DNA from 2 places in the Ralstonia sp. R-29 genome. Region 1 is predicted to be linked to the other one. Evidence: riboswitches for the same ligand, from Rfam matches in the RefSeq annotation. Region 1 holds a riboswitch; the other holds the start of a gene.
The links. Region 1 has a riboswitch for cobalamin ahead of ACN9M1_RS11505 (TonB-dependent receptor domain-containing protein). Riboswitches for the same ligand answer to the same signal wherever they lie in the genome.
Positions count from the first base shown of each region.

Region 1 (5,966 bases):
TCACCACCGCCAACCAAAGCCCGCCAGACCTCGGCGGGCGACAACCTCACGCTGCCGAGCATCAACGATGCCACCAGCACCACCACGCACGCGAGCGCCAGCAGCGACCACAGTCGCCAGGCAAAGCCGCGTGCGGGCAGTGCAGGTGTGCTCATCGTTTCGGTTCGTGCTGTTGCCACGACAGCGTGAAGAACACCCCACGCGACGGTGTGTTGTAGCTATAGGCCGTCTGGTAGCTCTTGTTGAACAGGTTCTCTAAGCGCGCCGACAGCGCCCAATCCGGCGTGATTTGATAACGACCCATCAGATTCACCGTGCCATAACCGCCCATCACGTTGGACGAGAACGACGAATCGCGCCGATCGCCGCTCGCGTTCCATTCCGCACCCGCGGAGAACGACCCGAAGGTCTTGCCCAGATACACGCTACCGAAGTGCCGCGCACGGCGCGGCAGCACCTGGTTCGGCGTGGCCGACAAGTCCTGCGGGTTCTGCATGGTAAAGCTGGCACGCACATCCACGCCATAGATCGCACCGCGGTACGAGGTTTCCAGCCCGTTCACCCGCGCGCGGTTCACGTTAGCGGCGGTGCAGTTGAACGCAGCATCACACTGCGAGGTAATGAGGTTGCTGTAGTCGGTCTCGAACACCGTCATACGTACCAAGCCGATCGCGCCGCTGTATTCCACGCCCCCTTCCACCGAGCGTGCTTTCTCAGGCTGCACGTTCGGGTTGCCGTAGTTGGGGAAGTACAGATCGTTGAACGTTGGCGCACGGAACGCGTTGCTCAGGCTCGCCACGGCCTTCCACTGCGGGGTGAATGCGAAGCCGTAACCCGCGTAATAGCTGTTGGCGCTGCCGAAATCCGAGTAGCGGTCACGGCGCAGGTTCAACTGCAACTGGTGCGGACCAAACTTGCCCTCGTAGCCCACGTAGCCCGAGTCGACACGGCGCGATGGCGCGTCATACGCATCACTGTCGATATTGGTCTGCGCGAGCTCCAGGCCCATCTTAAGCAACTGTTCGGGCATGAACGCCCAATCGTTCTGCCAGCTCGCCTGCTGGGTGCGCGTGTTGAAGCGCCCGTTCTGTACCGTGTTCTTAAAGTTGAGGTTCTTGTCGTCGCCTTGCGAGAGCGTCAGGCGCGTCTTCCAATCCTGCGAGATCTTGCCATCCACGTAGGCCGACATCGAACGCACTTGGTTGTGCGCGATGTTGATGTCGGTCTGCTTGCTCCCGAAGCCGGCGTTGTCGTAGCTGACGTCACCCCAAGTCTGGAAGTACGTCAGCCCCGCCTGCCAGTCCGCAGAGAACCGATGCGACAACTGCGCCGACACGCTCTTGTTCGTGTAGTAGTTGTCGTTCGGGTTGGCCTTGGGCGCCTGCTGTGGGTTGATGCTCGAGAAGCCTGTCGTCTTGAGTTCCGACACCGACACCGCAAACGACGTATCGCCGCCCTCGCCCAGCGAGCCGCTGATGCCCGCCTGTGCACGCTTCGTGTTGCGCGCACCATACTCAATCTCCGCATTGGCCAGCGGCGCATGCCCACGGCCGTTGCGCGTGAAGATCTGCACCACACCACCGATCGCGTCCGAGCCATAGAGCGCCGACACGTTACCGCGCACGATCTCGATATGGTCGATCTGGTCGGCCATCAGCTGCGCGATCTGCGTAGTGCCCAGCGTACCGGAACTCACGCGCACGCCGTCAATCAGAATCAGCGTTTGGTTGGAATTTGCGCCGCGCATGAAGAGGCTGGCGGTCGCGCCCGGGCCGCCGCTCTGCGCAATCTCGACGCCGGCCTCGCGGCGCAACAGCGTTACGGCATCGGGTGGTTGCGAACGCTCGATGTCCGCACGGCTGATGACCGTGGTGTGCGGCAGCGCGTCGGACAAGCGCTGCTCGCTCCGTGACGCCGTCACCACCGTCGGATTGAGTTCACCCACCGGCGTGGCTGCCGTCTGGGTGTTGGTTTGTGCCAGGGCAGGTGCAACCGCACCCGCCAGAACCCCCGTCAGCGCGCTGGCAAGCGCGCGCGTGGCCGTCTGGGTCTTCCAGAGTGGCCGCTTTGTTATCAAGCTCATGTTGAAAAGAAAGAAGCATCAGCCGGACCCGTTCCCCCGCAGGTCGTTGGCAGCAGGATCTCGATGCGGTTCCCTCCCAGGTCACACATCGGCTCAGAACCGGTTCATGATCCGTCGCGAGCGGTCCGAGATTGGCCCGAGAAGCGCAGCCGTACATGAGTGCGGCGAGCATCGCAGGGCCAAGATCGGGCCGCGCAGTAGGATCGTGGACTGGTTCGTTGAGATCCACCGTCCTGGCCGGTATCCGGGCTGGCGAAGCGGCCTGTCCGCCTTCCCATTCCCGAGGAAACAGTGGCTGTCTGGACAATCCGCGCGGCGCCCTCCTCTTCTTGCGAGAGATGGCGGGCACACGCGACATTCGCTTACCGTTGCGGGGGCAGCGCAGGTTGGCGCGTCACTTAGGGTGGGCGCTCCCTGCTTCCCGTTTAACTGCAGATGGTGCTGCGAGCACCAGGACGCCGGGCAGTTTACCGGAAAAGGTCCACCCAACAGCCCGGCCGCGCGTTGTGTTTATCCCGTCACCCCTTTGCCGCCTGGCTTCGCGCATCCATATGGAGGACAGGCGCAACAGCAACGATCGGCTAAAATCCCCCCACTCGATTCTGATTGACACCCAATGCTGAACGAACTCGAACACCTTGCCGACAAGTTCGCGCGCGTGCTCCGTCACGCCGATGCGCTTGCCGCCGAGAACCAGCGCCTGCGCGCAGAAGTCGAGCGGCTGACCGCAGAAGCCGAAGTCTCCAAGACCGAACGCGACGCCATGGTCGCCGATCGCAGCGTGCTCAATGCCAAGATCGAAGAAGCGCAACTGCGCATCCAATCGATTCTCGACAAGCTGCCCACGGCCACCGATGCCCGCCAGCTTGACCTCCTCGGCCAGGCCGCCGGCGCCGAAGACGCGACGCCCGCCCCCGCCCCGCACTCGGAGTCCTGAGCATGAGCAGCAAGCAAATTGAAGTGAACATCGCCGGGCAGGCCTACAAGTTTGCCGTCTCTGCCGACAACGAAGCCGCGCTGCGTGAAGCCGCCGCCATGGTCGACAACCAGATGACGCGCATCAAGAACGGCTCGAACACCAAGGGCATCGAGCGCATCGCCGTCATGGCCGCCATCAGCATCGCATCGGACCTGCTCTCGATGCAGCGCCAGGCCGCCTCCGATGCCGCCCTGCCGATCGACTCCATCCGCGCCAAACTGGTCGAACTGAACGCCCGCGCCGACGAGGCCCTGCGTCAGTACGGAGAAGCCATTTAAGCGGCCTTTCACCCGTCAATTGACGCAACACAACGTCTTTGTAACCGGATCGCATCCGGGCTTGGGTTCGGATGCGAAGGGGTGTATAGTGTCACCCAATGGCTACCGGCCAGCTCCCGCAAACCCTTACAGCATAAGGCTTTAGCGGCTACAGGGTCAGCAAACCGGTTGCCTGCAATGAATCTCTCAGACGCATCATCATGGCCCCTCGTGGTGATGCGTCTGACAGTTTCCCTGCCTGGTTCGCCATGGCCATTAATTCCTTGAACCGATAAGCATTTGCTTGGTGCGGGATATGCCGTGTGGGCGAGCGCGTCTTCCAGCGCATAGCGTGCGACGCAAGTCGTGTGCTCCCTGTGCCGGTGATGTACCCAAAATGCGGCTTCCGCTGCCACTCTGAACCTCACTTGGGTTCAGGATGCGGGTCTAGCGGCCAAGGTGGGGACCCAACAAAGGCGGTAGTGCATGTACGTGCGCTACCGCCTTTTTCTTTGCGCGCTGCCGGCGTGTCCGCGTTGGCCGCGTCGCCAATGGCAAGGCCCTAGCGGTGTTGCTATGCTGCGCACACCGTCACTTCCGTCGCCGCCCGTACGCCCCTCCCGATGGCCGCCCAATACTGGTTGATGAAGTCCGAGCCCGACGAGGCCAGCATCGATACGCTGCAAACCGAAGGCACCCTTCCCTGGACCGGAGTGCGCAATTATCAAGCGCGCAACTTCATGCGCGACCGCATGCGTATCGGCGACGGCGTGCTGTTCTATCACTCCTCATGTCCGCAACCGGGCATCGCGGGGCTGGCGGAAGTTTGCTCCACCAGCTACCCCGACCCCACCCAGTTCGACGCCAAGAGCCACTATCACGATCCAGCATCCAAGCCTGAAGCGCCGCGCTGGATGCTCGTCGACGTGAAGTTCGTGCGCAAATGCGCGCTGATCGACCTGCCCACACTGCGCGCGCAGGAGCCGCTCGCCGACATGACGGTACTCCAGCGCGGCAACCGCTTGTCGATCACGCCGGTCACGCCAGCGCAATGGCGCTACATCACCACCAAATTGATGCGCGATCCTGAGTGAATCGCCCACTCGCGATGGGTTTTGTTACAAACGTGATGAACGATGCGCCTAGGCGCCGGTCAGACGCATCACATTGCTTTTCTGGGAGAACACAATGAAGTCCGTCTTGGCCGCAACTATTTTGGGGACTGCAATGATGACGACTGCTTTCGCACAAGCCGCACCGGAGACGAACCATTCGGGCGCGCATTCAGGCGTACTGTCGCTGGACGCGCAGGCCGTGGCAGAAGTGCCCACCGACACCGTCACCCTCACGCTGGGTGCCGAGCAGGAAGGCGCGGACCCGGGTGCGATCTCCACCGCGCTGTCGCGCAAGGCGGACGATGTCATCTCGCAGGCCAAGCGCACGTCGGGGGTACAGGCGGAAACGGGCGGCTTCAACATCTATCCGAACACCGATCGCAACGGCAAGATCAGCGTCTGGCGCGGCCGCGCTGAAGTGCGCATCACGTCGAAGGACTTTGCGGCGGCCTCCAAGCTGGCGGGCCAACTGGCCAACCAGATGCAGGTGCAGAACGTCAACTTCACGCTCTCGCGCGAGGCACGCACTGCAGCAGAAGCCAAGCTGATCGACCAGGCGGTAAGCGCCTTCCGCGACAAGGCGCTGGCGACCACCAAGCTGTTCGGCTACACGAGCTATACGATCCGCGACGTACACGTGAGCGAGGGCAGCAACAACCCGGGCCCACGCCCGATGATGGCGCGGATGGCAGCGGCGCCAGCGTCGTTTGATTCGGCACCGGTGCCCATCGAAGGCGGCAAAGCACAAGTGACGGTGACAGTGTCCGGCGCAGTGCAAATGCTCAAATAAGCGGCCACGCGCTCATGAAAAAAGCCACCGAAGTTCGGTGGCTTTTTCTTTGCATCGATGCCGCGTCAGGCGTGTGCCTGCGCGTTTGTGCCGTCACGACGGGCGCGTCGGTAAGCCCACACCAGCATCGCAATACCCGCCAGGATCATCGGTAGAGACAGCCACTGGCCCATCGACAGGTTTGCCGCGAGCAGGCCGAGGAAGTTGTCCGGCTCGCGCGCAAATTCAGCGGCGAAGCGGAACACGCCGTAGCCGAGCAGAAACGCACCCGACACCGCGCCCATCGGCCGAGGCTTGCGCGCATACAGCCACAGCAGGATGAAGAACAGTACGCCCTCGCCCGCGAACTGGTAGAGCTGCGACGGATGGCGCGGCAGCATGTGGTACTGGTCGAACACGGCCTGCACACCACTCGTGACCGCCTGCTGCGCATGCGAAAGCAGCCACTCGCGATCTTCGCCCTGGGCCTGCGGGAACATCACGGCCCACGGCAGGTTGGGCGATGACACACGCCCCCACAGCTCGCCGTTGATGAAGTTGCCCAGGCGCCCCGCTGCGAGGCCGCACGGCACCATCGGCGCGATGAAGTCCGTCACCTGCATCCACGAGCGGCCACGCATGCGCGCATACACCATCATCGCAATGACCACCCCGAGGAAGCCGCCGTGGAAGGCCATGCCGCCCTCCCACACCTTGAAGATGTCGAGCGGGTGGGCGAAGTACCAATCGGCCTTGTAAAACA
Region 1 is NZ_CP184377.1:2,442,864-2,448,829, forward strand. Features, by position in the region: gene ACN9M1_RS11500 (FecCD family ABC transporter permease) at 1-155, opposite strand, end outside; gene ACN9M1_RS11505 (TonB-dependent receptor domain-containing protein) at 152-2,083, opposite strand; cobalamin riboswitch at 2,302-2,553, opposite strand; gene ACN9M1_RS11510 (hypothetical protein) at 2,700-3,020, shown strand; gene ACN9M1_RS11515 (cell division protein ZapA) at 3,023-3,340, shown strand; RNA gene ssrS (6S RNA) at 3,569-3,789, shown strand; gene ACN9M1_RS11525 (EVE domain-containing protein) at 3,943-4,413, shown strand; gene ACN9M1_RS11530 (SIMPL domain-containing protein) at 4,508-5,224, shown strand; gene lgt (prolipoprotein diacylglyceryl transferase) at 5,290-5,966, opposite strand, start outside.

Region 2 (5,966 bases), 750 kb from region 1:
CGTCATAGGCACCTCGATCGATGAGGTCGTGGATGAGTGCGTCGCTGGATTCGGGCAGGCCGTCGATCCGATAGCCGTGCGCGCGCATGGCATGCAGCAGCGCAAACAGCGAGGCCGGTGCATCCAGCCCCACCGCATTGCCGATCTGCGAGGCTTTGCTGCTGCTGTTGGTGAAGATGAAGGCGACGCGCTTGTCTTCCGGCCGTGTGCGGCGCAGGGCAACCTGACGTGCCGCAATGCCGGCCAGCCGGCGCATCCGGTCGGCCAGCGGCGCGTAATGGGTCTCGCCGCGTGCGTCGCTCTGCGTGTCTTTGAACGAGACCGGCACGCCGATGATGCGCCCGTCGAATTCGGGCAGCGCAATGTTCATCGCCGTATCGAGCGGATTGAGGCCGCGCTCGGACGCTTCCCACTGGGCCTGCGTCATGCTGCTGGTGATGGCCTGAATGACCGGCACATCAAGGTGCCCAAGCGCCGTGACCGACCAGCCAGGCTGCGTTGGGCCGTCCGCGCTCACGTCACCCATGGCGAACGACGTGGTGTTGATCAGCGCGTCGATTTGACAGTCTGCTTCGGCCGTAAACAGCCCCAGCGCGGCGGGCAAGCCGGCTGTGTTCAGCTCGCGCAGCGATGCGGTGTAGACGGGCAGCGCGTTGATGCGACGTTCGGCCAGCATGTCGACCAGCATGTCGATAAAACGCGTGTTGCCGCTGAGCCAGTGGGCCCGGTAGAACGTAATGCCGACCGTGGGCCACTGTGGGTTGCGGATCGTAGTCCAGTCCCGCAGCGTGGCTTGGAGGGGCAGCTCGGGGTGGTAGATGCCGTGCTCGGGCAGCGCAGCCGGCGGCAGGTAGCCGAAGCCGGTCATCAACAGGCGGTCGGACAGGCAGCGCAGCAGCTGGGCCATGTTGCCAACGCCGCCCGCCTGCAGGTAGGCCATCCCCTCGTGCTGCAAGGCCGGCGGAACGCTGCACAGCGCCGCTAGCTCCGGGTCGGGCTCGCCCGTGCCGCTGACGACAATCAAGGCTTGGCGGCGCGTCGATGCCGCCTTGCGCAGCGCGTCGAAGCCCGGCACATCATTCGCGCGGCCGAGCAATCGCACCACAATGACGCGGGCTTCCAGCAGGGTGGTGGCAAGCAGGGCGTCCATGCGCTCGGCGGTGTCGACGGATTGCAGGTTCACCGCATCGACGTCCACAAAATCGCCGGGCAGCAAGGCGCGCGCACGCGCCAGCGCGGTCAGGTCGGTGCCGGCATGGCTGAGCAAGACGATGCGGGGGGAAGTGCGCGCCGTCATACAGTCGGCTCCGGTTCAACGTCGCCAACACCCAGGCGGTGAAAGATCAGTGGCTCGACCGGGCAGTCGCCCACAAGGTGCTCGCTGACAATGCGCTGGATGCCAGCCGCGTCGACATTGCGATACCAGACGCCATCCGGATACACCGCCAGGATGGGTCCCTGTTTGCAGACGGCGAAGCAATGGGTGCGAGTGCGCTTGACCCGCAGGCCGTCGCACGCATCGATGGCTTGGCCCAGCACCTTGAACATGGCTTCCGCGCTGCTTTCGTTGTCAGCGACGTTGTCTGTGCAGCGCGGGCCGGTACACATCAAGACATGCCGATCGTGCGTTCTCATGGCGCGTCACCCTTCATCAGCGCGGGTGAGGGCAGCCGATCGTAGCCCTTCCATTTGTAGATGCCGGCCGAGAGCGCCCAACTGAGGATGAAGAGACCGATGGCGAGATAGCCGAACTCCGCCAGCCGCTCGTTGAGCAAGGCAACCCATGCCCACGGCCCCTCGCTCAGGCCCAGGCGGTTGGCCAGCAGGCCGAGTGCCTCGATGGAGCCGATCACGAAAGCCATCAGCACCGAGGTCAGCGTGATCGTGATGTTGTACCAAAGCTTGCGTATCGGGTTGACGAACGCCCAGCCGTAGGCGCCCACCATCAGGATGCTGTCCAGCGTGTCGATCAACGCCATGCCAGCGGTGAACAACACGGGGAACACCATGACCGACAGGAACGGCACCCCCTTGGGCGTCTGCGCTGCTGAGATCGAGAACAGGCCGATCTCGGTGGCGGTGTCGAACCCGAGGCCGAACAGGAAACCCAGCGGAAACATATGCCAGCTCTTGGTGACCAGCTTGAACATTGGGCGGAACAGCCGCGCCAGCAGGCCATTGCCGGAGGTCAGCATGTCGATGTCTTCATTGCGAATCGGTTCGCCTCTTCTGAAGCGAACAAATTGCTTCCACACCGAGCGAAGGATGACGAGGTTCGTGAGCGCAATGATCAGCAGGAAGAGCGCGGAGATGGCCGTCGAGATACCGCCACCGGTTTCCCTGAAGGCGCCCAGGCGCGCACCCATGGCCGCACTCGCGGTCACGACGATGAGCACTGCCAGCATGATCAACGTGGAATGACCGATGGAGAAGAAGAAACCCACCGCAAACGGGCGTTGGCCCTGCTGTACTAGCTTGCGGACGACGTTGTCGATGGCGGCGATGTGGTCGGCATCGACGGCATGCCGCAATCCGAATACGTAGGCCAGCAACGCGGTGCCGAGCAGCGCGGGCTGTCCGGCAAACGCGGTCAGCGCCCATGCCCAGGCAAGCAGATTGAAGACAATCAGGACCACCAGCAGACTGGCTGGCGTACGAGAAGGTGATGCGAAACGGCGCAGGAGCGGCGATGCCATGAAAGGCCTCTTTGCAAGATCATCGCCGCGAGATCGGACCACAAGAGCAAAGCGGCCGAGCCGTTTTGCGTATCCCCCAGTACACCCCGCCCAGGTTCATCCCACGTCGACAAGAGATGATGGCCGGTCTCCTGGCTTGTGCATCATCGCCTCACATCGCCTTCCCGGAAGCATCCAGTGGCCTGCGTGATGTGGACTCGTCACATACAGTTGCGGGGGCAGCCGCGGCGTTGCACCGCATTCCCGTTTCACCCTGAAAGGGCACCATCATTCGTCGCCGGATCATACGCGATGAGGGGGGGGCTGTGAACCTGGGCCTTGGCCTCGGGCCCCGGGGCCGCGGCGGGACGTTAGCGAGCGAGAAAGCGGGCGAGCCGGTCGACGCCATCGAGCAGCTTGGCGTCCGAGCTGATGGCGTGGCACCAGCGCAGCCAGCCGTTGCCCTCGTCGCCAAACGCCGAACCGGGCGCCAGGCCAAGACCGACGTCGTTCACCAACTGCTTGGCCAGGGCCAGCGAGTCGTGATGGCCGGCAAGGCGGAAGAAGACATACATCGCGCCGCCGGCATCCGGCACCTCGATGCCCGGCAGCGTGGTCAGCGCGCTTGTGAGAAGCGACCGCGTATGCGCCAGCATGCCCCTGAGCCGCGCGACTTCGGGCTCGCCATGCTGGAGCGCCACCGATGCGGCGCGCTGCACGGGCTCGAACATGCACGAAAAGTTGTACTCAATCAGCTTGGCCAGATCTGCCGAGAGCGTTTCGGGCACGACCATCCAGCCCGCCCGCCAGCCCGTCATGGACCACGCCTTGGAAAAGCTGTTCACCGAGATGATGCGGTCACCATCTTCATAGCGCTTCAGGAACGAAGGGGCTGAACGCAGTCGGGTGTCGTAGACCAGTCGCTCATACACGTCGTCGCAGAGGATCCAGATGCCGTGCTTGCGGCAATGCTCCAGGATGGCTGTGATGCTCGGCTCGTCGATGGTCCAGCCGGTCGGGTTGTTGGGCGAATTGACGATCAGCGCCTTGGTGTCGGGCGTCAATGTGTCGAGGAGCCGATCCAGATCGAGCGTCCAACGGCCATCTCGAACAGCGAGCGGAACGCGCTCGACCTGCGCGCTCAGGATCTTGGGAATCTCACACACGTTGGGCCACAACGGCGTGATGGCGACCACGCGATCCTGCACGGACAGCAGCAGTTCCGACGCGATCATGAGCCCCGTGACGCCCGAGCTGATCGCCGCGATGCGGTCCACCCCGATGGGCCGGCCGTGCAGCTCCGAAAGGTACGCAGCGATGTTCTCTCGGAGGTAGGGGCGCCCCAGGTTCTGGGAGTAAAACGTTTCGCCCTCGCTCAGCGAGCGCGCCGCCGCATCGCGGATGAAGCTAGCGGTCGTCTGGTCGGATTCGCCAAACCAGAACGGCAGGACATCGGCGCGGCCCATGCCGCTGTTGGCGACTTCGCGGATCAGCGAGCCTGCGAGGTCGCGAATGGAAGCGCGGGCTTGAACTGCGTGCGGGGTGCTGTCGATCATGGTGCCCTTGAAGTGTCCGGTGTCCGGTGTCCGGTTCCGCCGGCGGTTGCGTTGGCAGGGCTTTGATTTTCCCGAGAAAGGGTGAGCTCGTCTAGACGCGGTCGCAGATGTACAGCTCACGAAGCGGCACGAGTGATTCGCATTTGCCAGTACAGAAAAGCCCGCGTCGTCGCGGGCGTCTCTATGACCGTGTGAAAGGCGCTCGTCATCAGGGCGTCAGAACCAGCCGGTTGGCAGTGGACTGACTGTTGAATGCGATGGCAGGGGGATCGCCTTGAATGGTGCGGCGGGCGTACTCCAGCGCGGCGAGGGCGGTGCCCGCCGCCTGCGTGAGCCCGCGTTGCCGGATCAGGTCGCGGGCATAGTCATCGCGATCGAGCACGTTGAGCATGGCGTCGATGTAGCGGAGTGCATCGGCGTCGTTCGTTGCGTTGTTGTAAAGGTTGACCCGTCCAGCCAGGCCAAAGGCGTGGTCCAGGCTGATGAAGGCTTGGTTGTTTGCAACTTGCGAAATATCGATGATCGGTCTCATGGGCTCTCCAGGTGAGGGTGCTGCCTGGAAAGCGTAGGTCGATGACGATCCCGTCCGAATAGGGAAGACGTCATGGACGAAGGCATGGGCCACCTTGCATAAAAAAGCCCGCATTGCTGCGGGCTTCCTTGCGTGTGCGGTGGTCTTGGCCGCCAGTCACTTCTTCACTGAAAATCCTGCGTATCCTCAACCTTGGTGATCTTCCAGCCATCCCCCAGCTTGCGCAGGAAGACCAGCACGCTGATCTTGTCCTTCGAGCCGAAGGTGACCGGCACCACGGCCACGTCTTCGAGCAGGATCGACGCGCGGGCGATGGTGTGCTCGGACCAGTCCTTCTCGTCGTAGTCTTGCACTTTGGTGAAGTAATCAACGTCGCCCGGCAGTTCGTTGCGGCGGTAGGCTTCGCGCAGGCGGTCTACGGTGTCTTTCGATACGTACGTGGTGATGCCGCTGTCTGTGAGCGGGTAGACCGACTTGGCCTGCAGCTTGATGTACCAAGCGTAGAAGGCCTTGGTATTGGCTTCCGGCGTGGCGGCCTTGCCTTGGGCCATGGCGGTGTGCGCCCCCAGCATGCCGATCGCGAGAGCGAGCCCGGCCAGCATTCTGAAAAATCGATTCTTCATGGCGGGCCTCAATCGTCGTGGCGATAGATGCGATAGGCGGGCTGGGCGGTGCGATACGCCGGGCCCGGATAGAAGCCCTGCGGCCCAGCGTTCTGCGTGAAATCCGACACCCACACCGTGCCGTTATAGATGGCCATGTGTCCGGACGGATGGCCGGGCGCGGCTTGGATCACCACCACGTCACCCTTGCGGGCCGGGGTCTGGATGGCGTGAAACCCGGCTTCTTCGAGAACAGGGCCATAGTCCTTGGCGTAATGCGTGCGGCCGAGTTCTGCGCCGCCCCATTCCAGGGCTTTGCGGACGTATTTGGCGCAGTTTCCGGTGCTGTTCGGCTGTGCGTGGCTGTCGGCGTAGTTGGCCGCGCGGTTTCCATCGTAGGGCATCGTGTCTCTCCTGAAAGACGATTGCGAGCGCGGCCATCGTACAAGGAGAACTTCGGCGAAATGTTATGGGGTTTTCAAACAAGACCCCGCACTGCAAAGAAAAAGCCCGCGGGGTAGCGGGCTGGAGCTGGATGCGCCATTTTGGGTCATTCGGCGCCGGTGTTTGCGGGGGTTTTTGCGGTTTTTCCGGGGCGCCG
Region 2 is NZ_CP184377.1:1,689,225-1,695,190, reverse strand. Features, by position in the region: gene ACN9M1_RS07960 (cobaltochelatase subunit CobN) at 1-1,297, opposite strand, end outside; gene ACN9M1_RS07955 ((2Fe-2S) ferredoxin domain-containing protein) at 1,294-1,635, opposite strand; gene ACN9M1_RS07950 (HoxN/HupN/NixA family nickel/cobalt transporter) at 1,632-2,696, opposite strand; cobalamin riboswitch at 2,801-2,980, opposite strand; gene ACN9M1_RS07945 (pyridoxal phosphate-dependent aminotransferase) at 3,047-4,231, opposite strand; gene ACN9M1_RS07940 (hypothetical protein) at 4,440-4,763, opposite strand; gene ACN9M1_RS07935 (DUF3828 domain-containing protein) at 4,928-5,386, opposite strand; gene ACN9M1_RS07930 (NlpC/P60 family protein) at 5,395-5,769, opposite strand; gene ACN9M1_RS07925 (glutamine cyclotransferase) at 5,916-5,966, opposite strand, start outside.
Region 2: another riboswitch for cobalamin. It lies ahead of ACN9M1_RS07950 (HoxN/HupN/NixA family nickel/cobalt transporter); the one in region 1 lies ahead of ACN9M1_RS11505 (TonB-dependent receptor domain-containing protein).